2 regions of the Streptomyces sp. KLMMK genome follow, and region 2 is predicted to be linked to the other one. Evidence: riboswitches for the same ligand, from Rfam matches in the RefSeq annotation. Region 2 holds a riboswitch; the other holds the start of a gene.
The links. A riboswitch is a leader RNA that binds a small molecule or an ion and turns the genes downstream of it on or off. The one in region 2 is predicted to bind S-adenosylmethionine.

Region 1 (3,557 bases), on a different contig from region 2:
TGACGGTGCCCTGAGCCATGCCTAACTCCCCTATTACTGGCCCTTGCGCAGGACCGCACTTCGCGGACCCGGGTCAGACCTCACCCCCTGGCAGCCCAGTGGGTGTGCGCCGGAACGCGTCGACCGCGGCTGAATGTATCTGCACGGATGCCGTCTGCAACAGGTCACTCGGACGAGAATTCCGGGCATGGCCGATCGAGGAAATCGGCTGAACTCCGGGTATTTCAGGGCAAGTCGGGCCGGGTATAACGCAACCAACCCGGCATTTCGTGCACACACTTCGCGCACAACTTGACGGGTTCTCATATGCGTTCGGCACTGACGCCGGGCGGGGATCGTCCCAACTGTATCGCGCTCAACAGGCGGAATCGCCCCGTCCGCTTTACGGACGGGGCGATTCCGGGGACGTCGTGCGGCAATAACGGAAGAACCCTGTGAAACCTCAGCCGCCCGCGACGGCCGGGATGACGGAGACGGCGGAGCCGTCCGGGGTGGGGGTCTGCAGCCCCTGCTCGAAGCGGACGTCGTCGTCGTTGACGTAGACGTTGACGAACCGGCGCAGCTTGCCGGCGTCGTCGAGCACGCGGGCCGCAATGCCGGAGTGGTTCTTCTCCAGGGACTGGAGGACATCGGCGAGGGTCGCGCCTTCGGCGGAGACCTCGGCCTTCCCGCCGGTGTAGGTGCGGAGGATGGTGGGGATGCGGACGGTAACGCTCATGGGAAAACCTTCCGGAGAGATTGTGGGCGGCTGTTCCGCAGGGCTGGGGGGACCCCGGACGGGGTTTGGGGGAGGGCGGGCACAACCGGCCCGCAGACGTCACCTGCAGACGTCAGACGGCAGCAAGCCCCGCGGCGCGGAACGCCTCCAGCGACGGCCGGATCGTCGCCGTCGGCCCCGCCGCAACGGCATCGAGCGTCTTCAGCCCGTCGCCCGTATTGAGCACGACGGTCGTCAGGGAGGGGTCGAGCAGCCCGCTCTCGATCAGCTTCCGCGTCACGCCGACCGTCACCCCGCCCGCCGTCTCGGCGAAGATCCCCTCGGTCCGGGCCAGCAGCCGGATCGCGTCCACGATCTGCTCATCGGTGACGTCCTCCACCGCCCCGCCCGTCCGCCGCGCGATATCCAGCACGTACGGCCCGTCGGCCGGGTTGCCGATGGCGAGGGACTTCGCGATCGTGTCCGGCTTCACCGGCCGCACCACGTCGTGCCCGTCCTTGAACGCGCGGGCGACCGGCGAGCAGCCCTCCGCCTGCGCTCCGAAGATCTTGTACGGGCGGTCCTCGACCAGACCCAGCGCGACGAGCTCCTTCAGCCCCTTGTCGATCTTCGTGAGCTGTGAGCCCGAGGCGATCGGCACGACGATCTGGTCCGGCAGCCGCCAGCCCAGCTGCTCGCAGATCTCGTAGGCGAGCGTCTTGGACCCTTCGCCGTAGTACGGCCGGAGGTTGACGTTGACGAAGCCCCAGCCCTCCCCCAGCGGGTCGCCGATCAGTTCGCTGCAGAAGCGGTTGACGTCGTCGTACGTGCCCTCGATGCCGACGAGGTCGCCGCCGTAGACCGCGGCCATGACGACCTTCCCGGCCTCCAGGTCGTGCGGGATGAAGACGCACGACTTGAACCCGGCCCGGGCGGCCGCGGCCCCGACCGCACCCGCGAGGTTCCCGGTCGAGGAGCACGACAGCGTCGTGAAGCCGAAGGCGCGGGCGGCCTCGACCGCGATCGCCACGACCCGGTCCTTGAAGGAGTGCGTCGGGTTGCCGGAGTCGTCCTTGACGTACAGGCCGCCCGTCACGCCCAGCTCGCGGGCGAGGTTGTCGGCCTTGACGAGCTTGGTGAGGCCGGGGTTGAGGCTGGGCTTGCCCGCGACGTCGGCGGGGACGGGCAGCAGGGGGGCGTAGCGCCAGATGTTCGCGGGGCCGGCCTCGATGCGCTCGCGCAGGTCAGCTGCTTGACCGGGCCCGCCGGCGGGCAGTTCGTAGGCGACTTCGAGGGGGCCGAAGCACAGGGCGCAGGCGAAGATGGGACCGAGGTCGAAGCGCTCTCCGCACTCGCGGCAGGAGAGTGCCACGGCGGGTCCGAGGTCCACAGAAGTGGTGGAGGGTTCAACAGACTGCACAGCCATGGAGGCGAGGCCCTTTCTCCTCATCTTCCCCGTGGCGAACGTCGCCACGAGACGGAATTGGCACCTTCCCCGCCGGGAGCCTCGCCGTGGAACGGTGAGACCGGCTGGAGGGTTGCCGGGGCTTCAACGGGCCGTGTCCCTCTGCCCCTCTGGATGAGCGGTATGGCACTGGGCGGGGCCCAGGCGTTTGTGCACGCGGCGACCCCCGACATAGGACGGCGGTCCGCGTTGTTCAAGACTGTAACGGAAGGGACGGCCCGTTGAGAGGGGCGTCCGCACCGCGAGATGCGTCACAGAACGCGTCGCAGAACGTCCGTGAGACAGGGAGTCGTACACGTGCTGGAAGAGGTGGAGCGCTGGCTGGCCGAGCGGTCCTGGTCCGCTGCTGATCGTCCGCTCGACGTGCTTCTGGCCGCCAAGCGGGCCTCCGGCACCACGGTGAGCGTCGTCCTGCCGGCGCTGAACGAGGAGCCGACGGTCGGCACCATCGTGGCGACGATCCGCCGCGAGCTGATGTCGGACGCGGTGCCGCTGGTGGACGAGCTGGTGGTGGTCGACTCGGGCTCCACGGACCGCACGGCCGAGGTCGCAGCAGAGGCCGGGGCGCGCGTGGTGCACCGGGACGAGGTGCTGCCGAGCCTGCCCGCACTGCCGGGCAAGGGCGAGGTGCTGTGGCGCTCCCTGCTGGCGACGACGGGCGACATCGTCTGCTTCGTGGACGCCGACCTGCGCGAGTTCTCGGCGGACTTCGTGTCGGGGATCGTGGGGCCGCTGCTGACGGACCCCGGCGTGCACTTCGTCAAGGCGATGTACGACCGCCCGCTGGGCACGGAATTCGATGTGCCCGGCTCCGCCAGGACCGCCGGCCAGGGCGGCCGGGTGACCGAGCTCGTGGCCCGCCCCCTGCTGAACCTGCACTGGCCGCAGCTGGCCGGTTTCGTGCAGCCGCTCGGCGGCGAGTACGCGGCCCGCCGGTCCCTGCTGGAGCAGCTGCCGTTCCCCGTCGGCTACGGCGTGGAGCTGGGCCTTCTGGTGGACGCGCTGCACACGGTCGGGCTGGGGGCGCTGGCCCAGGTGGACGTGGGCGTGCGCAAGCACCGCCACCAGGACGGGCAGGCGCTGGGCCGGATGGCCGCCGCCATCTACCGCACCGCACAGCTCCGGCTGGCCCGGGGGCACCTGGTGCGACCTGCGCTGACACAGTTCGAACGAACCCCGGAGGGCTTCGTTCCGCGGACGTACGCGGTGGACACGGAGGAGCGGCCGCCGATGGCCGGAATACCCGAGTACGCCCAGCGACACGCCGCGTAAGCGTACGTTTGAGCGGTTCTTCCCGCGGCAAGGCTGGCCACATGGTCGCTGAGCACGTGCACGCCACATCGATCGCCGCCGCGCCGATCGTCGTCGCCTCCAACCGGGGCCCGGTCTCGTACC
Region 2 (3,557 bases):
TCAACGCCATCACCTGGTTCGTCCGCATCGGCTTCTTCGTGATCCCGGTCCTGGTGTTCATCGCCACCCGCCGGATCTGCATGGGCCTGCAGCGCCGCGACAGGGACAAGGTGCTGCACGGACGCGAGTCCGGCATCATCAAGCGCCTGCCGCACGGTGAGTTCGTCGAGGTCCACGAGCCGCTCTCGCAGGAGCAGATGCACACCCTCACGGCGCACCACCAGCCGCAGCCGCTCGAGCTGGAGCCGGAGTACGACGAGAACGGCGTGGCCCGCAAGGCCGGCGCCGGCCAGCGTCTCCGGGTGAAGCTCTCGAAGGGCTTCTACGGCGAGGGGACCCAGATCCCCAAGGCCACCGTGGAGGAGTACGAGGAGATCACGAGCGGCCACGGCCACCACTGATCCCCCGGATCGCCTCTGATCCACCCTGATCGCTGATCGCCACAGCGAGAGCCCCGTCCAGCGCATGGACGGGGCTCTTCGCTGTCTCCGGGGGTGGATAGGCTGGGCGGGCAGACCCCGGGACGAACCCGGCTCTCCGGACCGACCACCAGGAGCGTGGACCATGAACGTTGTGACCCCGGCAGGCGGCGACAGCGCGGTGGCCCCCTCCTGGCCGGGTCTCCTGGACGCCCTGCTCGCCGGCCGTGACCTCACCGTCGACGACGCCGCCTGGGCCATGGACCGGATCATGCGCGGCGAGGCCACCGGCGCGCAGATCGCGGGCTTCCTGGTCGCCCTGCGCGCCAAGGGCGAGACGGTCGCCGAGATCTCCGGCCTGGTGCGCACGATGTACGAGCACGCCCGGCTGATCGAGGTCCCCGGCCCCAGCGTGGACATCGTCGGCACCGGCGGCGACGGCGCCAAGACCGTCAATATCTCCACCATGTCCTCGATCGTCGTCGCCGGCACCGGCGTGAAGGTCGTCAAGCACGGCAACCGGGCGGCGTCCTCGGCCAGCGGCGCCTCGGACGTGCTGGAGAAGCTGGGCGTGAACCTCGACCTCGGCCCGCAGCGGGTGGTGGAGGTGGCCGAGGAGGCCGGCATCACCCTCTGCTTCGCGGTGAAGTTCCACCCGGCGCTGCGGCACGTGGCCGCGGCCCGGCGCGAGCTCGGCATCCGGACCGTCTTCAACGTGCTCGGCCCGCTGACCAACCCCGCGAAGGTACGGGCCCAGGCCACGGGCGTCGCGGACGCCCGGATGGCCCCGATCCTCGCCGGGGTGCTCGCCGAGCGCGGCTCCTCGGCGCTGGTCTTCCGCGGCGACGACGGTCTCGACGAGCTGACCACGACCGCCACGTCGAAGGTGTGGGTGGTCTCCGGCGGACGGGTCCGCGAGGAGTCTTTCGACCCGCGGGACGTGGGGATCGGCCTGGTGCCGGTGGAGGCGCTGCGGGGTGGCGACGCGTCCTACAACGCCGATGTCGCGCGGCGTCTGCTCGCGGGCGAGCCGGGGCCGGTGCGGGACGCCGTGCTCCTCAACTCGGCCGCGGCGCTGGTGGCGTTGGCGCCGACGGAGGAGCCGCTGGCGGAGCAGATCCGGGGCGGGCTGGTGCGGGCTGCGGAGTCCATCGACTCCGGGGCGGCCCGGCGGGTGCTCGACCGGTGGGCGCTGGCGAGCAACGCGTAGCGCTGCGAAGGAGTGGTGCGGTGAAGGGGCGTCCGTGATCCGGACGCCCCTTCCCGGCCGGCGATCAGCTGTGCCATACTCTCCGCCAAGGTCACGAGTGACAGCGACACGGCCCCGGCCCGCTGTCCGGCAACCCTCCTTCCGTGGCGGGGTGCCCCGGGTGATGACCAGGTCGCAGGCAGCGAGGTCTGCGGCAAGCGCGGGTCCCTCGCCAGGGATCCTGGTTGTCGAGGGAGTTCCTTCCGTGGTTCAGCGAATGCGTTAGGGCTCGAAGAGCCCCTTTTCCCGCACCCCCTTCCCTTTCCCGCGCCCGTCGCGCGGTGGAATTCGCCTGCCTTTTTACGGGAGTTCGCCATGTCTGTCCCCACCCTTGCCTCCGACCGGTCCGTTTGCACCCCCCTGCCCGTTCTCGGGTGTGATGTCCGGGTCCCGCTGGTGACCGGCGGAGAGGTGACCTACGCCGCGCTGGACTACGCGGCCAGCGCCCCCGCCCTGCAGCGGGTGTGGGACGACGTGGCGGCGTACGCGCCCTACTACGGCAGCGTGCACCGCGGCGCGGGCTACCTCTCGCAGCTGTCGACGGAGCTGTTCGAGAACAGCCGGGCGGACGTCGCCGCGTTCCTCGGCTGCCGGGACGGCGACCAGGTCCTCTTCACCCGGTCGACCACCGACTCGCTCAACCTGCTCGCGGCCGTACTCCCCGCCGGGACGCGCGTGTTCGTCTTCGAGACCGAGCACCACGCGGCGCTGCTGCCCTGGGAGCGGCGCGCGGACGTCGAGGTGACCTACCTCGACGCGCCCCGCACCCCCGGGCAGGCGGTCGAGACGCTCGAGCAGGCGCTCGCGGCCCGCGAGCCCTACGGGCCCGCGCTGGTGTGCGTGACCGGTGCGTCCAACGTGACCGGTGAGCTGTGGCCCGTACGGGAGCTGGCCGCCGCCGCGCACGCCCACGGCGCGCGGATCGTCGTGGACGCGGCCCAGCTCGTCCCCCACCAGCGGGTGGACATCGCGGAACTGGACGCCGACTGGGTCGCCTTCTCCGGGCACAAGCTGTACGCGCCCTTCGGCGCCGGCGTGCTGGCCGGCCGGGCGGACTGGCTCCGGGACGCCGAGCCCTACCTGGCGGGCGGGGGCGCGAGCCGGCGCGTCGCCCGGGGCGCCTCCGGCGAGGTGGAGGTCGACTGGCACGACGGGGTCGCCCGGCACGAGGCCGGCTCGCCCAACGTCATCGGGGCCTACGCCATCGCGTCCGCGTGCAAGGCGCTCACCGAGGCCGGCTTCGACCGGCTCGCGGAGCGGGAGCGGCAGCTGATCACCGTGGTGCGGGAGGGGCTGGCGGCGGTGCCGGGGGTGCGGGTGCTCTCGCTCTTCGGGCCCGGCGCCCCGAGCGTGGGCGTCCTGTCCTTCACCGTCGACGGCTGGAACAGCTCGCACTTCGCGGCGGCGCTCTCCGCGGAGTACGGCATCGGCGTCCGCGACGGCCTCTTCTGCGCGCACCCGCTGGTGCGGACGCTGGTGGGCGCGGACTCCTCCGCCGAGGGGGAGTGCGGTGCGCCCGACGAGGGTGCGCCCCTGAACGCGATCCGCGTCAGCTTCGGCGCCGGCACGCCGGACGAGCACGTGGAGCGCTTCGTGACGGCGGTGGCCGAACTCGTCCGCCACGGAGCGAAGTGGTCCTACCGGACCGAGGGCGGACGCTGCGTCCCCGCCTGACGGCGCCTGCCGGATCCACGGGTTGCGCCCGGCCCGGCACCGCCGGGCAAGCCCGTCGTGGCTGATCGCCGCTGCGGCGGAAGTGATGTGCCTGCGGCAAGAGGGTCTGCCGGCCGGGCGGCGGTGCCGTGCCCGGCGCAACCGTGGAGCCCGCTACGCGCCGTCAGGCGCTACGCGTCCAGTCCGATCGCGAACGCCGCCTCCAGGTCGTGCTG

Region 1: it holds a riboswitch for S-adenosylmethionine, as region 2 does, so the genes downstream of both, thrC (threonine synthase) here and V7793_RS24515 (aminotransferase class V-fold PLP-dependent enzyme) in region 2, are expected to answer to the same signal.

Annotation. Positions count from the first base shown of each region.
Region 1 covers NZ_JBAMDC010000231.1:1,691-5,247, reverse strand. Annotated here, with positions in the region: gene V7793_RS25800 (cold-shock protein) at 1-19, opposite strand, end outside; gene V7793_RS25795 (ubiquitin-like small modifier protein 1) at 443-718, opposite strand; gene thrC (threonine synthase) at 831-2,147, opposite strand; SAM riboswitch class I at 2,141-2,283, opposite strand; gene V7793_RS25785 (glucosyl-3-phosphoglycerate synthase) at 2,460-3,434, shown strand; gene V7793_RS25780 (alpha,alpha-trehalose-phosphate synthase (UDP-forming)) at 3,476-3,557, shown strand, end outside.
Region 2 covers NZ_JBAMDC010000207.1:1,828-5,384, reverse strand. Annotated here, with positions in the region: gene qcrB (cytochrome bc1 complex cytochrome b subunit) at 1-401, shown strand, start outside; gene trpD (anthranilate phosphoribosyltransferase) at 565-1,629, shown strand; SAM riboswitch class IV at 1,719-1,835, shown strand; gene V7793_RS24515 (aminotransferase class V-fold PLP-dependent enzyme) at 1,984-3,342, shown strand; gene V7793_RS24510 (Lrp/AsnC family transcriptional regulator) at 3,513-3,557, opposite strand, start outside.